4 regions of the Parabacteroides sp. KHUB-02 genome follow, and region 2 is predicted to be linked to each of the others. Evidence: riboswitches for the same ligand, from Rfam matches in the RefSeq annotation. Region 2 holds a riboswitch; each other region holds the start of a gene.

Region 1 (4,809 bases), 1.5 Mb from region 2:
ATGCTCCGGCTGAGTAGTCTGCAAGATCACCGTACCCCGCTTATCCCGTCGTCCGGCACGTCCGCTAACCTGTACCATCAATTGATAAGCCCGCTCGTGCGCCCGGAAGTCAGGGAAATTCATCAGGCTATCGGCACTCAGGATTCCGACCACGCTGACATTCCCGAAATCCAATCCCTTCGACAACATCTGGGTACCAATCAAGATTTGTGTCTTCCCCTTCTCGAAATCCGAGATGATCCGCTCGTAAGCCGTGCGGGTACGGGCCGTATCGAAATCCAGCCGCTCCACCTTCGCCGCTGGGAATTGCCCAGCGATCTCCTCCTCTACCTTCTCCGTACCGAAGCCTTGCATCTTGAACTCCGTCCCCTTACACTCGGGACATACCTGCGGCAAGCGGTAGGTATAACCGCAATAATGGCAAACCAGCTGATTATGCGCCTTGTGGTAGGTAAGGCTAACGTCGCAATTCACGCAACGAGGCACCCACCCGCACCCTCGGCACTCGATCATCGGGGCGAATCCCCGGCGGTTCTGGAATAGGATCGCCTGCTCGCCCCGGGATAGGGCCTCCCGCACCTTCTCCACCAACAGAGGGGAGAAAAGGGTATCTTTCATGATCTTCTTGCGCTTTAGCTCCTTCACGTCCACCGTAATAATCTCCGGCATCAAGCAATCACCGTAGCGGGTAGATAACTCAACCAGACCGTATTTCCCCGCCGTAGCGTTGAAATAAGAATCGATGGAGGGGGTGGCGGAACCCAATAAGGTCTTACCGCCGTGCATACCCGCCAAGACGATGGCAGCGTTACGGGCATGGTAACGGGGTGCCGGGTCCTGCTGCTTATACGTATTCTCATGCTCCTCGTCCACGATAATCAAGCCCAAGTCCTTAAACGGAAGGAAGAGGGACGAACGGACCCCCAATACCAGCATAGGCTCGTCGTTATGCAATAGCTTATTCCAAACTTCCACCCGCTCGTTATCCGAGAACTTAGAGTGGTAGACCAATAGCTTATCCCCGAATAATTTCGCCAGCCGTTCCGTGATCTGGGTCGTGATAGCGATCTCCGGCAACATATATAAAACCTGCCGCCCCAGCCGCAAGACCTCATGGATCAAACGGACGTATATCTCGGTCTTACCACTGGAAGTCACGCCATGAAGCAAGCAGACCTCCTTCGTCTTGAAAGCCTCATGGATCTCTCCATAGGCTTTCTCTTGCGCCGGACTGAGCGGATTCGGCTCTTGCAAGCGGCAGACAGATACTTGCAAACGACCCACCTCTTTCTCGTAACTCTCCAAGATACCCCGTTTCAGCAGCCCCTCCAATACCGCAGAGGTATAACCACTGCGTTCCAATAGCTCTTTCTTGGAAAGCTCCTTCGATAAAGCGGGATTCAAGGTATGGCTTAAATCCAAGAAGCTGACCAGCAGAAGCTCTTGCTTCTTCGCTCGTTTCAAATCCTCGAACACCGCCTGTAATTTCGTCTCATCCCGGTAAGCCTCGGCCAAACGGATAAACGCCTGTGTCTTGGGAACGAATCCTCGCTTTAGCTCCTCGCTCACCTCGACCGCCCCTTTCACCATCAAGGAAGAGACGATCGGGACAACATTTCGAAGACCGGTCTTCTTCTCCAACTCCGAGATCGTCAATTTCAAAACCCCGCTAAAAGCATCCAGTACCGCTTGCTCGTTCGGGCGCAAGGGGGCGGTGGCCTCGAAATCCTCATTATAAGTAACCGTCGTCTCGCTTTCCAACTTTAAGCCGGAAGGCAAGGCCGCCTTATACACGTCGCCCAGCTTACATATATAATAAGAAGATATCCATTTCCAGAAACGGAGTTGCGGACGGCGGAGCACCGGCGTGGCATCCAGCAAAGCGTAGATCTCCTTCGTCTCAAAATCGGATACCGGTTCCCGGTCGTGTACCTCCATGACGATAGCCGTATAATATCGTTTCTTCCCGAAATGCACGATCACCCGGCAACCGGGAGTCACGGCTCTCTCCAGATCTTCGGGTATCCGATAGGTATAGCTATTCTCCAAAGGAAGGGGAAGTATGACGTCCGCGTATTTCATTCAAACAGGTGTTTCATTACGAGCCCAAAAATAACAAAAAAGGCCGGACTTCTAAAGCCCAGCCTCTCTCATTTTATTTTCACCTATTTAGAACAAGATCGCTGCCGTGATAGACCATCCACGGTTCTTTCCGGCACCGTCGGAGAGGTTCACCTTCTCAATACTATAGTTATCAGTCAGTCCCAGACCATAATTGAAACCCACCTGCAAGTGACTGATCAGCTCCACGCCGGCACCGAAGTTAAGACCTGCGCTGAAATTCTTCGCCTTCACCTGATCCGCTACGGAACCCGGGATATCCCAAAACTTATCACCGCCTACACGGAAACCGATATACGGACCGGCTGCCAGATACGCCTTGACGATCGGTAAGCCGAATTTCCATTTCAAGTTGACCGGAACATCGATATAATCCGTCTTCATCGAAGTCTTCACCCCGCCAGCCGAGGTCGTTTCCAAACCTTTTTGCGAATACAACACTGCCGCATCGATCCCGACACCGACCAACGGTAAGGTCGTCTCGATCATCGGACCCACTTGGAAGCCGGTTACGTTATCCGCTTTCAACACGTCCGAGTTGAAATGAACAGACGATATATTCACACCTCCCTTGATACCGAATTTAAGCTGAGCGTTCGCCGGAAGCGCCATCAACGCTAGCAAGGCAACCATAACAAGTCCCACAATTTTCTTCATATTCATACTTCTTTTGTTAATTACTCGTTGCAAATAAACGCACTTTTCTAATAATAAACAAATATTCTCTATAGAGTGTTCACGGAATACCCCAGTCCTTTAAACGCAAAGAAAGCATGCATCTTACACACGGAGCTCATCCCGTCGGTCAGATTCATGCTTCTTTCCCTAATTATTATGGCAAAATAATTATCCGAAACCATGAGACGACTTGATAAGAAAACCTTGGATAAAGAATAGTAAAAACCGGATACGGTTCTTGCGTTCTCTTCCGGCCTTTCCTCGAAGCCGTCGAAAATATACACGCCTTGCAGGTCTTCTGACTTACTTCCGGTCTTAAGCGCCTTCCCATTCACTTGAATGAACAGTGGCAACAGTATTGCTCAACCCGTTTATGAAGCTTACAGCAGCGGGACTGTCCGGGATTCTCACCCGATTCCCTTTTAATCCCTATCCGGCGATTGCCGAAAGGGAACAAAGCATGTAGCAAAGATACATAAAGTTTTGATGTAGCCTAACACTTTCCACAAAAAATATCCTTATATTCCCGGTTCCTGATATAGCATAAAGCCGCCCCGATAGCCGTGCGATATTCGGCATACTCCGGTATCTTGAAATGGACATCGCACATCTCCTCCAGACGGGGGAAAATATCCGGGCATTGTGGCAAGCGAGTCAGGTTACCGATCAATACGATATTCTTGATATCGCCATTTAACGAGGCGAAAACAGCTCCTTGTCCGATGGTCTGCAAGACCATATGAACGATACCGAGAGCGATATCCTCAACCTTAGCGTTCGCGTCCGCTTTTCCGAAAATAGAGGCTGTCACGTCCAGCGGCAGGCCGGGTAGCGGATGCGGCGTAATATCCCGGATATGCAAGTCGATATCATTCAAGGAACCGTGCTCGGCCAAAGACGCTATTTGGTGAAAGTCATGCGTTTTCAATAATAGCTTAGACAAGCCGAGGATTGTTCCGCCACCGATACCCAATCCCCCGATATGCTCGATCGTGGAGCCTTGTACCTTGACAAAGGAGGTACCCGTTCCCATGCTGACCACCAATAGACTGTCCAGTCCCGTATTATATTGCGCCCCTAGCCCATTCGCAAGGAACTCATCCGTCTTCGCAGTTGGTAAGCCATATAAAGGTTGATCGATATAGGCGCTACCTACACCCGTCAAGATCACTTTCTCTATATTCGAGAGCGAGATGTTATTATCATAAATATACTTACCGAAGGCTCCGAATAAAGAGGTTACCGGATCGGTAGCTTTCACGAACATCGGGTTCTTGATCTTCTTATCCTCCACGCCGACGATCTTGGTCGTGCTACCTCCCACATCTATACCTATAACGATTCCCATGATTCTTTCCCTTTTTAATTGAATAATCGCTACAAAAGTACATAAACCCGCATACAATACTAAAAAAGGCCGGACAAAATCAATTGTCCAGCCTCTCTTTATTTAAAAACCGTAAGGTCTAAACTCTATTTATTCGCCTAACAAGATCTCAAGGATCTGGCAAGCTGCCTTCGATACGGAAGTACCCGGGCCAAAGATAGCGGCAACGCCAGCCTTATACAAGAAGTCATAGTCTTGAGCCGGGATTACACCTCCAGCAATAACGATGATGTCCTCACGACCTAGTTTCTTCAACTCCTCGATAACCTGCGGAACCAACGTCTTATGACCAGCGGCCAAAGAAGAAACGCCCATTACGTGAACGTCGTTCTCCACAGCTTGACGGGCAGCCTCGGCCGGAGTCTGGAACAACGGTCCCATATCTACGTCGAAACCACAGTCCGCATAACCAGTAGCGACAACCTTAGCGCCACGGTCGTGTCCGTCCTGACCCATCTTAGCGATCATGATACGAGGCTGACGGCCTTCTTTCTTAGCGAATTGCTCGCAAAGCTCGCAAGCTTTCTGGAAGTCTGCGTCTTTCTTAGTTTCTGATGAATACACGCCTGAAATAGTTCTAATGATTGCTTTATAACGACCTACAACCACCTCGCAAGCATCGG
Region 2 (4,809 bases):
CGGGGTAATCTCTCTTTCTCGACGATCAATATCGTGCGATTGGCTATCGAGTGCATGCAGGTGGAGAACAAGGAGGAACGTATCGCCCTGTTTTTCGCTAAACTGGATCATATGCTGGAACTTACGGCTCGTCAGTTGCATGAGCGTATGGAGTTCCAGAAAACCGCTTACGCGAAGCAATTCCCGTTGTTGATGTCTTCCTTGTGGTTAGGCTCGGAAAAATTGAAGCCTAACGATTCGATAGCCTCCGTTATCAACCAAGGCACCTTGGGCATCGGCTTTATCGGACTGGCCGAATGCTTGGTAGCCCTTACCGGGAAGCATCATGGCGAAGATGAGGATTCGCAGGCCTTAGGCATAAGGATCGTTACGTATATCCGGGATCGCGCCAACCAATTCTCTGAGCAATACCAACACAATTATAGCGTACTGGCAACTCCGGCTGAAGGCTTGTCCGGCAAGTTCACGGGAAAAGATCGTAAGAAGTTCGGATCGCTTCCGGGTATCACGGATCGGGATTATTATACGAACTCTAATCACGTCCCGGTATATTATAAGTGCAGTGCCCGTCATAAAGCCGAAGTGGAAGCTCCTTATCATGATTTGACTCGTGGTGGCCATATCTTCTACGTAGAGATGGATGGCGACGCTACCCATAACCCCGAAGCGATCATGCGTGTCGTGGATATGATGGATAAATACAATATCGGATACGGTTCCGTAAACCATAATCGTAACCGTTGTCTGGATTGTGGCTACGAGAACTCCACCCCGAATCTGGAAGCCTGCCCGAAATGCGGCAGCAAACACTTGGACAAACTTCAACGCATCACCGGTTACTTGGTAGGAACCACCGACCGTTGGAACAACGCCAAGCTATCCGAGCTGAACGACCGCATCACCCACAACTAATTTTCAATTGTCAATTGTCAATTTTCAATTACCATGTTGTCTATCATAGATATCATCGAAGATACCACCGTAGACGGTCCGGGATTCCGGACCGCCATCTATGCGGCGGGTTGCCCGAACAAATGCCCGGGTTGCCACAACCCCGAATCATGGGATATCCATAAAGGGAAGAAAGTAAGAACGGAAGAGATCGTGGAGAAAGTGCTGGCTGACGAGTTCGCCAACGTCACCTTCAGTGGTGGAGATCCCATGTTCCAGCCGGAAGGCTTCACCGAGGTAGCCAAGGCGATCAAGGAAAAAAGCCAAAAGACGATCTGGTGCTACACGGGATATAAATTCGAGGACCTGATAAAGAACCCGGCACAAGCCGCCTTATTATCCTATATCGACGTATTGGTAGATGGCCGCTACAAACAAACCCTTCGGGATGAGAGCCTTTTATTCCGGGGAAGCAGCAACCAACGGTTAATTGACGTACAAGCTTCTTTAAATAAAAAGGAAATCGTAAAATACAAGTACGATCCTTTTATTTAAGGCTTTTAAGGCACACACATGCATAAAATCTTGTACGGAATAAGAAATAAACATCCGTTCTCTTATATATAAAGAGAATTACATCAGCATCTATTCCTCAATTTTCAACGTGGTCTGTACAAACCACGGCGTGGTTTATAAAATCCACGGCGTGATTTGTACAGACCACGTCGTGATTTATAGAATAGAAGCGCATTCAACAAAGAATATATAAGTATCCGGATAATTATTCTTACTGAAGCGAGACGGATATTAGCATGATTTCATACCTTTGCATCCGAATTGGTTCCGTACGCTCGTTCGGGCATACGGATTAAAAGGGAATCCGGTGAGAATCCGGTACAGTCCCGCTGCTGTGAAACTCCTTTAACATTCTAATACTACTTTCGCCACTGGCCTAGTAAGCCGGGAAGGCATTAGAATGGGAGTCAGTCAGAAGACCTGCCATTCATTTAAGATTCATATCCTCGTGGGTTAGGGTATAGAGAACACATATATAAGAACAAAAAGAAGATGATGACAGACAAGGAAGTATTGTTATTACGGCGCAAATTGGATCTTTTGCTCCGTACGGGAAAATTGTTGATGGAAAGTGCCGCCGATACGAACCGTATCGAGCGCAACATGAAGCGGGTGGCCGCCTTTATGGGGATTCCCGAGGAGAAATTGCATATCGATATCCGATGGACCATGATTATGGTGAACGTAAGCGATGAGCGAAACTCATTCTCCAAATTCCAGAAATGCGAGAAACATGGTATTAACATGACAACGATATCACAGGTCAGCAAGCTCTCATGGCGGGCGATCGAACAAGATTATTCCTTGGATAAATATGAGGAAGAATTGGAAAAGATAGTTCGCCAACCTCGAAATTATACCCCTTATATCGTAGCGATCGGAGCAGGATTCGCTTGTGGAGGTTTCTGTAAGTTATTTGGAGGAGACTGGATCGCGTTCTTGTTAACCTCGATCTGTACTTTTATCGGTTTCAGGGTGCGTGCCCGTTGTGTAGAGGCTGGCCTTAACGCCTACATGGGGATCGCTCTTGCCGCCTTTATTTGTACTTGTCTAGCATATGCCTCATCTTTTCTGGGAATATCCGGTACTCCGTATCTCCCGTTACTGGCTTGTGCCCTATTCATCGTACCGGGCGTACCTTTGATTAATTTTGTAGACGATATGATCGATAATCACTTGCTGGTCGGTATTACCCGTGCCGCAAACACGGTGATGATGGTAGCGGCAATGACTTTCGGTATCGCTTTCGCCTTACGCTTACTCGTAATGAATGACGTATCGATCGACCATAAATTCAGCGAATTAAGTATGGTCCCGCATGATCCGTATTACGTATATGCGATAGCGGCCGCCATATCCGCCGTTGGTTTCTCTATGATATTCAATATCCAACGCCGTTTATTATGGGTGGTTGCTTTAGGCGGTATTATCGCCGTATGCATCCGGAACTTCGTGAACTTCGAGCTGGGCTATGGTCCCGTGATCGGCTCGTTTATGGGAAGTTTCGTTGTCAGCCTGATCGCAGTGAAAGCGGTTCATTGGTTCCATGTACCGAACCATGTATTGACGATCCCTTCTGTTATCCCAATGATCCCGGGAGTATTGATGTATCGCTCGTTATTAGGTTTTATCAACCTTCACGGGGTGATCGGCGAGGTTACGAACGCCTTCTCCAATGGTATTAACTCCGCCCTCATCATCCTTTGTATCTCTTTAGGTGTAGCCGTCCCCAATATCTTCGCCCGTCGTTACATCGCTAAGGATCGCCAACGCTATCTGCAAGAGGAGTTGGAGAAACGCAGGCAAAGAGGTAAGTTTATTGAGTGGTGACTTTAGCTGATCATTCGTGGGTATTCGCGACCCTCAAAATACATATTTATAGGTATTGCCGAGACTAATAAGATATCGGATATTTGCTTTCGTTATCAAACTATAAAAACAAATAAAAATGAAGACTATAGGAATATTCTACGGCTCGTCTACAGGAACGACGGAAGGGATCGCGAAACGTATCGCAGAGAAGCTGGGTGTGGAAGACAAAGATATTCATGACGTATCTAACGCTTCTCCCGCTGATGTAGCGCCTTATGAAATCTTGTTATTGGGCTGTTCCACTTGGGGCGCCGGAGATTTGCAAGATGATTGGGATAGTTATCTAGGGAAACTGAAAAAGCTGGACTTAAGTGAGAAAACCGTCGCATTATTCGGTTGCGGAGACTCAGCCTCTTTTAGCGACACTTTCTGTGACGCCATCGGTACGATCTATTCCGACCTGCGAAATACAGGTTGCAAATTCATTGGCGCTGTAGATGCTTCGGGATATTCATTTGACAGTTCCACCGCCTGCATAAACGGTATGTTCGTCGGACTTCCTTTGGATGAAATGAATGAAGACGATCAAACAGAAGGGCGGATCGACCAGTGGTTGGCATCTATAAGGAAAGAAGGAATTGAATAGACGCACACTTTTACATACATAACTGTTTAACCTTAATATTACAACGTTTGCGTATTCAACTTGATTGGTTTAGATTTATGAAGAGGTATGTGGGTCAAACATACCTCTTTCTTTTCATCTCAGTTTCCTGAATTGTTTCTTTATCCAAAAATAATAGCCGGTTATCGCGAAGATCGTCCCCAACAAGGAAACTAAGCAAGTCAATATACGGGTAGTCATTCCCCCCCACGAGCCGACGTGTACGGAATAAATCCATCCTCTTATCTTCCCCGATTTTGGGAGATCTTTATATAATTGGACTTCCGTAATCTCACCCGTAGCAGGATCAAAGGAGTAACGGTCGCTTCCTCTTGTATTTCCATAACGGGCCGTAGAAACCGTAGCGGAGCCATCTTGGATCGTGATTGAGTTAAAGTCCGGATAATGGCTTTTCAATGCCGATAACACCTCAGCCCATTGTGTGTAATCCGTCTTTTTCTTCGCGGGTTTCTTCGCGCCGGAAGAAGCTGGAGCATGATGCGCTTGAGGCGGGTTTGCACTAATACCGAAGACACTATAAAAGGCATTTCGATACCAACCAAACGACCATGTTAATCCGGTTAACGCTAAGATAAGCAGGAGCAATGCCGCATAGAATCCCCCGGAGACATGTAAATCATAGAAGAAACGGAACCAACCAGCCTTGGTCTTTACTTTCAACCGGTTTCTCAATACTTTTTTATTACGAGGATACCAAATTACGATTCCACTTATAATAATAATCGCCAAGACCAAAGTCGCATAGCCAACTATTGATTTTCCCCAAGAAAAACTTCCATCCCGTTTATACTCATCAAGTAACCAACGATGAAGACGCATCATTTTCAGGAAAAAACCTTGTCCGT
Region 3 (4,809 bases), 2.8 Mb from region 2:
ACGCCGCACCTGCGAATAAGACCGCAGGCATTAAAATCCGATGGTCGGAAGTTTGAAATATGGCCCGGCATAAATGCGGAACGGCTAGCCCCAAGAAGATAATAGGTCCGCAATAAGCCGTGACAATCGCCGTAAGGACCCCGGCCGAGGTGATAACCAACAAACGGGCCCGCTTGATATTAAGTCCCAAATTGCGTGCGTAGCTATCCCCAAGAAGCATCAAGTTCATGGTCTTGATAAGCAGGAACGAGAGAGGGATCAAGATTGTCATAAGAATCACGAACAACGTCATCTGATTACCGGAAACACGGGCGAAACTACCCAATCCCCAAATCACGTATGCACGGATATCCTCCTCGACGCTAAAGAATTTAAGTACACCGATCACGGCGTTTGCCACGTAACCGATCATCACACCGATAATCAACAACGTGACATTTCCTTTTACCTTTTGGGAAACATACACGATCAGCGCCATCACGGATAAGGAACCGATCACGGCCGCTATCGATAAGGCGATCTCCCCCATAAAACCAAGTTTACTCAAGGCAACGCCCCCTAAACTACCGCTTAACAACACCACAAAAGCGACACCCATGCTCGCTCCCGAACTGATACCTAAGACCGAAGGTCCGGCCAATGGATTACGGAAAACGGTTTGCATCTGTAAGCCGCTGATGGATAAGCCTGCTCCCGCTACCAACGCTGTCAATGCCTGTGGTAGTCGGGATTTCCAGATAATATTCTGCCATGTAATAGGCTCATTTCCTGAATTCCAGATAATATGCCAAACCGATTGAAGAGGAATAGAGACTGACCCCAACACCAAATTCAAAAAGATTAGAACAAAAATAGCCGTGACAATCGCCAGCATCCATAGGGTATTTGAATGTCTCATCAGTGTTCCTTATTTAAGTCGAGAATAATAGACCGGCTCATGATCCGGTAATAAATCCGGATGAAAGATATGAAGCAAATCCGCTAGGACGATCTCCGGTTCTGTCGGCATACTCTCATAAAACGGCGTGTTCTTCATATTACAATAGATAATCCCTTTCTCCCGGAACGCACGGAAATCCGCATAACGAGGATCTTGCTCTTTCAATGCCTCATAGCTAAACGTTCCCGGGAAACTATTCACGATACGCCAGTAATCAGCATCGTCCGCTTGGTTATAGACCGTCTCGAAGTCTAATGTAACACCACCGGATCGCTCATCGTCTTTCAAGAAATAATCAGCGCCGGCATCCTTGAAAAGCTGTGCCAAGAAACTCTTTCCTCCTACGGCATACCAGTTTCCACCCCGTAACTCGCCACTAAAAACGATCGGACGTTTTTTAACCTTGCCATCCGCCGTAAGTTCCTTTAATTCATTATACCTCTTCTCAATGGCGGCAAAACGCTCATTGCCCTCTTTCTCTACCCCTAACAACAAGCCTATGAACTTGATCCATTCAGCTTGTCCCAATGGCGTAGTCTCCTTATAACCCAAATGGGGAATCAAGGGGATACCCACGTCTTTCAGCGTCTCATAGCCTCCCCGCTTGAATGGCGATACAAGGATCAAATCAGGATTCATACTCATGATAACCTCGTTATCGAAATTTCCCTCTATACCGATCTTTGCGGTTTTACCTTCTTTCAGGCGTTCGTTCATCTCTTTATTGAACAAATGCCGTGTACTGGTAATCCCAACGACCTTATCCAAAGCACCCAATTTAATAAAATTCGATAATTGCAGGGAAGTCATACAGATAACGCTTCGGATGGGAAGCTCTATCATCGTATAATCAACGGGAATCCCCGTGGGTTTCGAACCTCTTTTTACGAACGCATAATGAAACGTGGTGCTTTCCTCGTTTTGAGGATCTTGAATATCAGCCAAGACATATTGATCCGCATAGGTAAGCTTGAATCCTTGGGCGTATAAAGGCTTAACCTGCTCTTGCGAGAATGCGGATTGCTCTACGGAAGCCGTCTTCCCTATTTCTCCTTTTTCACGGATACCTGAAGTACATGATAAAGTCAATACCGATAAAAGCAAGCATCCACCCGCTATAAACTTATTCATAATCCTTGTTTAATTGACAGTTGATCATTGACAGTTACTCTCGTCCTGCTCCACGGGACAGCAACATTTATTTATGAACCGGCAGGTCTTCTGACTTACTTCCATTCTGGACGCCTTCCCGATTACGAAACCAGTGGCCAAGGTATTGTCCGAATGTTTAGAAGTTCACAGCAGCGTGGTCTGTCCGGGATTCTCACCCGGTTCCCTTTTAATCCGCCTCCCGGAAAAAGAGATAAGCGGAGCCTGTTACAGCGACAAAAGTAGTAAGAATATTTGTATACATCCGCAATTTTAAGGACTTTTGCGTTTCAAATAAAAACAGATACACATGAATCATCCTATTCACTTAGTCTCATTAGGTCCCGGTGATCCGGAATTAATTACGCTGAAAGGGCTTAAAACATTACAAAAGGCTGATATTATCTATTGTCCTGCTACACAAGGCAAGCATGGAATCATATCTCGGGCGACGGATATATTGAAAGCTATTGAGGTAGACGAATCCTTGATCCATCCGTTTATTTTGCCAATGAGTAAGGAACGGACAGATGCGTTAAACGCTTATAACGAATTGTTTCTGGATGCCCAAGCTGAATATTTGAAAGGAAAACAAATCGTGATCGTCGCCGAGGGAGACGCTGGTTTTTATTCATCTATACAATATGTATACGATAAATTCGAGGAAGCAGGAATCCCGGTAGATCGAATCGCAGGAATTCCGGCATTTATAGCGGCAGGTGCCTTGGCCGGGATACATATCGTAAAACAAGAGGAGCAAATTAATGTAATCCCCGGGACTGCGTCATTCGATGAACTTTCGGCAAAAATAGAAAATGGAATGATCATCGTCATCATGAAATTACCGGGTTGCCAAGAGGCTATTCATACTTGTATCCGGCAGTATGCGGATAAGGCGGTTTTTCATTATTTCGAGAATGTAGGAACAGGAAAAGAATATTATACTACTGATATCGCCACTATACATTCCAAGGATTTCCCCTATTTCTCCCTACTGATTATCCAACCTCGCTAAAAGAAGAAGGCTGCCCGGAGAGTAACCAAACCCGGACAGCCCATCTTATTACGCTACATGCAATATATGCTTAAGCTGATCGATATGGAAACGAAGTGTATCCATATAAGGTTTCACTGAATTATGGTACATGATCGCTTTTGCGTGCATATCTTCCAACTCGCTTACTTTACGGTTCGCCTCACGCATTTTACAAGCGTTGTAGCGAATACCCGATACATGCCCTTTGATATCCTCGATCGCTTGGTTTCCCCGGTTGAAGATAGACTCTGCTTCTTCCGGAGCGTATACCGTATAGGCTTGGGCAACGTCATCCAGTAATGCCTGTTGATAAGAGCCGGCTATCGGGAGCAATTGATGGATCGCATGATGACATAAAGAATGAACCTCGTTTTGAAGCTTCTTCAATTCTACTTCCCACTTTGATTCACATACTTCATCCAATTGTTTGACTTCCGCTACGACACGGCCGCTAAACAATTCCACTACCATCTTTTCCCATGCTTCTGCTACCCACGATTTAGTAGCAAATGTAACCTGACTAAATCTTACTGTTGACATAACCTTAAATTTACATATTATATTGCTAATGTTATTAATCTCTTATCTATTTCAATTTATCACACTCAAACCATTTTAGCTTTCTTTTTATCGCTGTGACACCACAAAATTAATCAAATTATCATAGATGGATAATTTTAAAGACTATTTTATAATTCTTTAAGAGTGCGACAAGCAAAACGTATGATTTTTGCAAAGTTCACTTTACAAAAAGTTTAATTTCAAGCCTAACAGCTATCACAAAAAGCAAGATCATCGCCATCTTCGCACAAAAATATCAAAATAACACAATCTTATTATTCCATAAAGGGGGAAAACCTTGTTCCGTATCATTTTGTTATTATAATAAATTAGATTTACTTTGTTCAAACTATATAAACTTACATAAAGCACATGAAATCGGACATTGAGATAGCAAGAGAAACAGACTTGCGTAAAATTAAGGAAGTTGCGACAACGTTAGGTATCCCTCGTGAGGAAGTACAAAATTATGGCAGGTATATTGCCAAGGTTCCTATCCATTTGATCGATAAAAAGCAAATGGACCAGCATAATTTAATTTTAGTGACCGCTATCACTCCCACTAAAGCGGGAATCGGAAAGACTACGGTTTCGATCGGTCTGGCTTTAGGGCTGAATAAAATAGGGAAGAAAGCGGTGGTCGCTTTACGTGAGCCGTCTCTTGGCCCGTGTTTCGGCATGAAAGGTGGTGCTGCCGGAGGTGGATATGCCCAAGTGCTTCCTATGGAAAACATCAACTTGCATTTTACAGGGGATTTTCATGCGGTTACTTCCGCCCACAATATGATTACCGCTTTATTGGATAACTATATTTATCAGACTCGCAACACCTGCGAGGGATTGAAGGAGATCAAATGGAAACGGGTTCTTGACGTAAACGACCGTAGCTTACGTAACATCGTATCGGGTCTAGGCGGCTCGGCGAACGGTGTCCCTACCGAGACCGGATTTGACATCACTCCCGCTTCAGAGATCATGGCGATCCTTTGCTTGGCTACGGATATAGAGGATTTGAAACGACGTGTCGGAAATATTTTATTGGGTTATACAAACGAAGATAAGCCTTTCACGGTAAATGATCTTGGCATAGCCGGAGCTATTACCGTATTGCTAAAAGACGCAT
Region 4 (4,809 bases), 2.7 Mb from region 2:
CACATGGCGGCAGTTCCGCCCTCGGTAGCGAAAAGGTCGAATATTCCCTCAGGGGGCTGGTTATCACATAATTCTTGGTCTAAATAATCCCGCACGAGCATTTCCGTATATTTCAAGATACGATCGGGAACCGGATATTGATCACCAATGACACCTTCCGCCCATTCGTATACAAGCTCATTCTCATCTACACCTTTTTCCGTGACCAGATATTCATAGGTACCCTTCAATAAAGTAGCGCCGGGAGATTGCGCATGTTTCTTTAGAAACTGTACGAAGCGAGACGCGATCCTTTTGCGGTTGGGAACCCCTGCGGCTCCGGCCATCTCATCTGCCAATTCGGTTTCCCGCTGGCATTCCTCCAAGGCGAACTGCCCTAATAGGAAGAATGCCTCCCGTGGAACCGTACTGATCCAGTTTGGATTTCCCCTTCCTGCGTTCAGCATGATGTGCGTACTTTTACGAGCGCTCTCATCCGCTAACTCTATCAAGATGTTCTTTAGCTCGAAAGGGCTAATCTCCGACATCTTTTTCTCATATTCTCTCGTGATCTGTATTTTCTTCTTTTCCATACATTATATATATTACATGATTAGTACGATAACGACACCCCAGATAATTAATAAAGTATTACCTACCGCATAGGTAACGGTATAGCCCAAGGCTGGAGTCTCACTTCCTACGGCATCTTCCACCGCTCCTAATGCGGCAGTTGTCGTACGTGAACCCGCCGTACAACCTAAAGTAATAGCCGGGTGGAACTTAAAAACGTAACGTCCCATCAGAATACCGATGATAAGCGGGATAGATGTCGCTAAAGCACCGATAATAAATAAACTTATACCGACTTCCTTCAATCCGGTCACGAAACTGGGACCCGCCGTGATACCGACTACGGCGATAAACATATTCAATCCCAAATTATTTAATATCCAGACGGAAGGCTCCGGAATACGCCCGAAGGTCGGATGCTTAGAACGAAGCCATCCAAAGACGAGCCCGGCTATCAAAGCACCTCCACTCGTACTTAGGCTAATCGGGACACCCCCGAAATGAATCGCGAGCGAACCTAAAATTCCCCCTAAGAAAATACCGATACCCACGAAAATCAAATCGGTCTGATTGGTTGGGCGATCGGGATATCCTAAAGCCGTCGCCGCTTTATTTACCTCTGATTTCATGCCTACCAATTCCAGCATATCACCGGAATCTATCACCGTAGCGGCCAAGACCGGGATATTGATACCCGCACGCCTTACGGACTTGATGCTAACACCATGCATGAACGATTGATTGCGTAAATAGCAGATCTTTTTCCCCACGTATTCCTTATGGATCACTAGTACGGGTAACGTCTCTGCCGGAAAATCAAGCAATTCAATGTCATTGACCTCGTCGCCAATCCAGTTCTCCTCTCCGATCACGAATTCCCGGCGACCGCTTAGAACAACCTCATTTCCGGTATGTAAAACCAAATCCGGTTTAACATCGGTTACTACATTATTAATACGGACACGCTCCACGAACAAATGCCGTCCCAATTGGTCTAAATATACCTCCAACTGCTTTACGCTTTTGCCATCCTTGAACCATTCATTACTAATCTTATAGGCCCGGAAAGTTACCGGACGGGCGGCTGGCATAAAGCCCGGTTGCTCGCTCTCGTCGTTATTTCCCATTTTAGCCTCTAGCTCTTTACACGCTTTTTTCACGTAGTCGAGTCCTCCTAAAAGACGTGGCCCGATATCACTCACTAACCATGCGGATCCTGCCGTACCGAAAATATAAGTTACCGCATAGGCCACGGGCATTACATTTACCATAGCGCTTTTATCCGTATCGCTAATATTCATCTGTCCGATCGTATCTTCGGCAACTCCTAATACTGCCGACATCGTCTGGGAGCCCGCCAATAATCCTGCGGCCTCGCCTGCGTTATATCCCATAAGTTTCGCTAACAAAAAAGGAGCGATCAAACAAAATATACACATGACGGCGGCGAAAAGCATTTGAGGAAGACCTTCCTTTTTCAATCCCCGGAAGAACTGTGGCCCAACGCTATATCCTACAGCGAAGAGGAACATCAAGAAAAAGACGGACTTTAACGGTCCGCTTATATCGATTTTTAATTGCCCGATCAATACACCGACCAATAATACGCTGGTAACCGTTCCCAGCGTGAACTTCTTTATCTTAAACTTGCCAATCCAGAAACCGAGAGCTAAGGTTATGAAAATAGCTAGCTCCGGATAATGTTGAAGTAAATTAGTTATCCATTCCATATCTATTTATTTGATGTTAAACAAAAAAGATGCTATTGAAACAGGGATTCTTTGAAAGATGTTGTTACTTTTCGGGATTATTTATATAAATTTGCGACCGCTTAGGTGATAGAGTTTGTCTACCGACAACTCTATAAAAGGGAATCCGGTTAGAATCCGGAACAGTGCCCGCTACTGTGAAGCTCTTGAAAAGGAAAGCGTTCTGCTATGCCACTGTCTTAAGAAAGATGGGAAGGTTGCTTTCCGAGCCAGTCAGGAAACCTGCCAAGCGAAGTAATGATTAATTCCTCCCGGGGTTAGGAGTAATTAAGAGGATAGAAATATCACCTATATCTAAAAGATGTTGGAGACAGAATAATACGTTGTCTCCGTGGGATTGATATGTAATCTAATTATTAATATATTCATATGATGAGGAAACACTTACTATCTTTCTTCCTGCTGGTCATCAGCCTAGTTTGTCGTGCGCACGATGGCGAGAATTTTGTAGCATCCGATTTATTCGCCTCTTTACAACCGGGCGATAAGGCCGCTTTATTGATGGTACATTTTGGAACAACCCATGATGATACCCGTGCCTTGACAATCGACGCGATCAATCAAAAAGCGAAAGAAGCTTTCAAAGATGTTGAGTTGCGTGAGGCATGGACTTCTCGCATTGTAATGCGCCGCTTAAAAGCTCGTGGCGTAGAGAAACTGAACCCGATCGAGGCCTTGGAAAAATTAAAGACTGATGGTTATACACATGTCTTGATCCAATCCACGAATATAATCGAAGGTATCGAGATGGAATCCTTACGTAAGGATGTTGCCACCATGAAATCTTCTTTCAAGGAGATTCGTATCGGTAATCCTTTATTGTATACACCGGAGGATTATGAGGCGGTAATCGTCGCTATCACAAAAAATGGGGCGAAAGAAGGCGCTACTTTATTGGTAGGCCATGGCACTTATACTCCGGCGACGGCTCAATATGCCATGTTGGATTATATGTTGAAGGAGAAGGGATTCAAGGATTATTCCGTAGGAACCATCGAGGGCTATCCTACTTTTGATACGATGGTAGCCCAAGTAAAGGCCAATGGAACGAAGAAAGTCTTGTTGATGCCATTTATGTTTGTCGCCGGAGACCATGCGAAAAACGATATCGCCGGTGATTGGAAAGAGGAACTGGAAAAGAAAGGCTACGAGGTAAGCGTATTTATGGAAGGTCTGGGACAGAATCCGGATATTCAGAAGATCTTCATCGAACATGCCCGTTTCATGGCTAAACATAAGATGATCGATATCGTTGATAAGAAGAAAGCTTATGCGGTAGAGAAGGACTAAAAAAGTTCTCCAAATCTATGTTTTATTCCTTTCGGAAGAAAAAGTAATTCCTTCCGAAAGAAACTAAATTTTCATTCGAAGGAAAATGGAATTTCTTTCGAAAGGGATTTCACATGCATACAATAAACAGTTATAATGCTAAATATATGAAAAGAGTTTTGACAATCTTACCGTTGACAGCCTTATGTATCAGTACGATGCAGGCACAACACAAGAATGAGTACACGAATTTCGCCGATACGACATTCAATATTCAAGAAGTCGTAGCGACCGCCGCACGCAAGCCACGTCCACAAATCACGAAGTTGGACGTACCTATGAAATATCTTCCTATTTCAATTAATAGCATTACGGCGAGTAGTTTGGAGTTGCGAGGTATCCGTAATATCCAAGATGCGGTACGCTTTATGCCGGGCGTACGATTCCAGACATCTTATGGCGCATTTCAACAATTGTCGATCCGTGGTTTCGATCATTCTATCATGATGATAGACGGTATCCGCGATGAACGTTCGGCAATAAACAACTCTTATCCCGTACCCGATCTATCCTGTATCGAGTCTATTGAATTATTAAAGGGACCGGCTTCTGTACTTTACGGACATTCAGCCGTAGGTGGAACCTTGAATATCGTTCGTAAATCCCCGTCAGAGAAACAGAGCGTTAATGCTCGATTGGCCTACGGTAGTTACGAGAATAAAGAGGCGACACTTGGCATGGGCGGTAAATTGGTCGGTCCGGTCAATTATTACGCCAATGTCAACTTTTCCGATCAAGAGGGCTGGCGTGATAATGGCAACCGTCGCTTTTCCGGTTATCTGGCATTGCAAGCTAAAATGACGGAACGTGACATATTAGATGTTCGCGGAGGTTTTAACCGCGACTTCTATGGGACGGAGATCGGTCTTCCCGATTTAATGGCAAATGATGTATATAATGTGCAAACAGGACAGTTATATCTCCATAAAAATGAGATGCTACCGGGACTTGACCGTGAGGCTCGCTACAATAACGAGTCCGACTTTATGAAGAATCACGCATGGAACGTATCGACGCAATACACACATACTTTTTGGAACGGCGCGAAACTAACAGATCGCCTTTCTTACAATAACGACGATATCAACTATTTTGGGACGGAAGCCCTCGACTATCTCGAAAGTGATGATCCGATCTATGATCATTATTATATGAAAAA

The links. Region 2 has a riboswitch for cobalamin ahead of ACYIA1_RS18150 (threonine/serine exporter family protein). Riboswitches for the same ligand answer to the same signal wherever they lie in the genome.
Region 1: it holds a riboswitch for cobalamin, as region 2 does, so the genes downstream of both, ACYIA1_RS12160 (porin family protein) here and ACYIA1_RS18150 (threonine/serine exporter family protein) in region 2, are expected to answer to the same signal.
Region 3: it holds a riboswitch for cobalamin, as region 2 does, so the genes downstream of both, ACYIA1_RS06230 (ABC transporter substrate-binding protein) here and ACYIA1_RS18150 (threonine/serine exporter family protein) in region 2, are expected to answer to the same signal.
Region 4: it holds a riboswitch for cobalamin, as region 2 does, so the genes downstream of both, ACYIA1_RS06700 (sirohydrochlorin cobaltochelatase) here and ACYIA1_RS18150 (threonine/serine exporter family protein) in region 2, are expected to answer to the same signal.

What each region holds. Positions count from the first base shown of each region.
Region 1 covers NZ_JBWQEV010000001.1:2,736,234-2,741,042, forward strand. The annotation lists gene priA (replication restart helicase PriA) at 1-2,082, opposite strand, end outside; gene ACYIA1_RS12160 (porin family protein) at 2,170-2,778, opposite strand; cobalamin riboswitch at 3,071-3,273, opposite strand; gene coaW (type II pantothenate kinase) at 3,293-4,147, opposite strand; gene scpA (methylmalonyl-CoA mutase) at 4,277-4,809, opposite strand, start outside.
Region 2 covers NZ_JBWQEV010000001.1:4,280,357-4,285,165, reverse strand. The annotation lists gene ACYIA1_RS18160 (anaerobic ribonucleoside triphosphate reductase) at 1-912, shown strand, start outside; gene nrdG (anaerobic ribonucleoside-triphosphate reductase activating protein) at 946-1,446, shown strand; cobalamin riboswitch at 1,713-1,909, shown strand; gene ACYIA1_RS18150 (threonine/serine exporter family protein) at 1,960-3,297, shown strand; gene fldA (flavodoxin FldA) at 3,416-3,925, shown strand; gene ACYIA1_RS18140 (PepSY-associated TM helix domain-containing protein) at 4,040-4,809, opposite strand, start outside.
Region 3 covers NZ_JBWQEV010000001.1:1,431,591-1,436,399, reverse strand. The annotation lists gene ACYIA1_RS06235 (iron ABC transporter permease) at 1-898, opposite strand, end outside; gene ACYIA1_RS06230 (ABC transporter substrate-binding protein) at 908-2,071, opposite strand; cobalamin riboswitch at 2,135-2,333, opposite strand; gene ACYIA1_RS06225 (precorrin-2 C(20)-methyltransferase) at 2,400-3,104, shown strand; gene ACYIA1_RS06220 (hypothetical protein) at 3,153-3,665, opposite strand; gene ACYIA1_RS06215 (formate--tetrahydrofolate ligase) at 4,059-4,809, shown strand, end outside.
Region 4 covers NZ_JBWQEV010000001.1:1,545,046-1,549,854, reverse strand. The annotation lists gene ACYIA1_RS06710 (bifunctional aspartate transaminase/aspartate 4-decarboxylase) at 1-572, opposite strand, end outside; gene aspT (aspartate-alanine antiporter) at 585-2,282, opposite strand; cobalamin riboswitch at 2,368-2,565, shown strand; gene ACYIA1_RS06700 (sirohydrochlorin cobaltochelatase) at 2,694-3,611, shown strand; gene ACYIA1_RS06695 (TonB-dependent receptor) at 3,758-4,809, shown strand, end outside.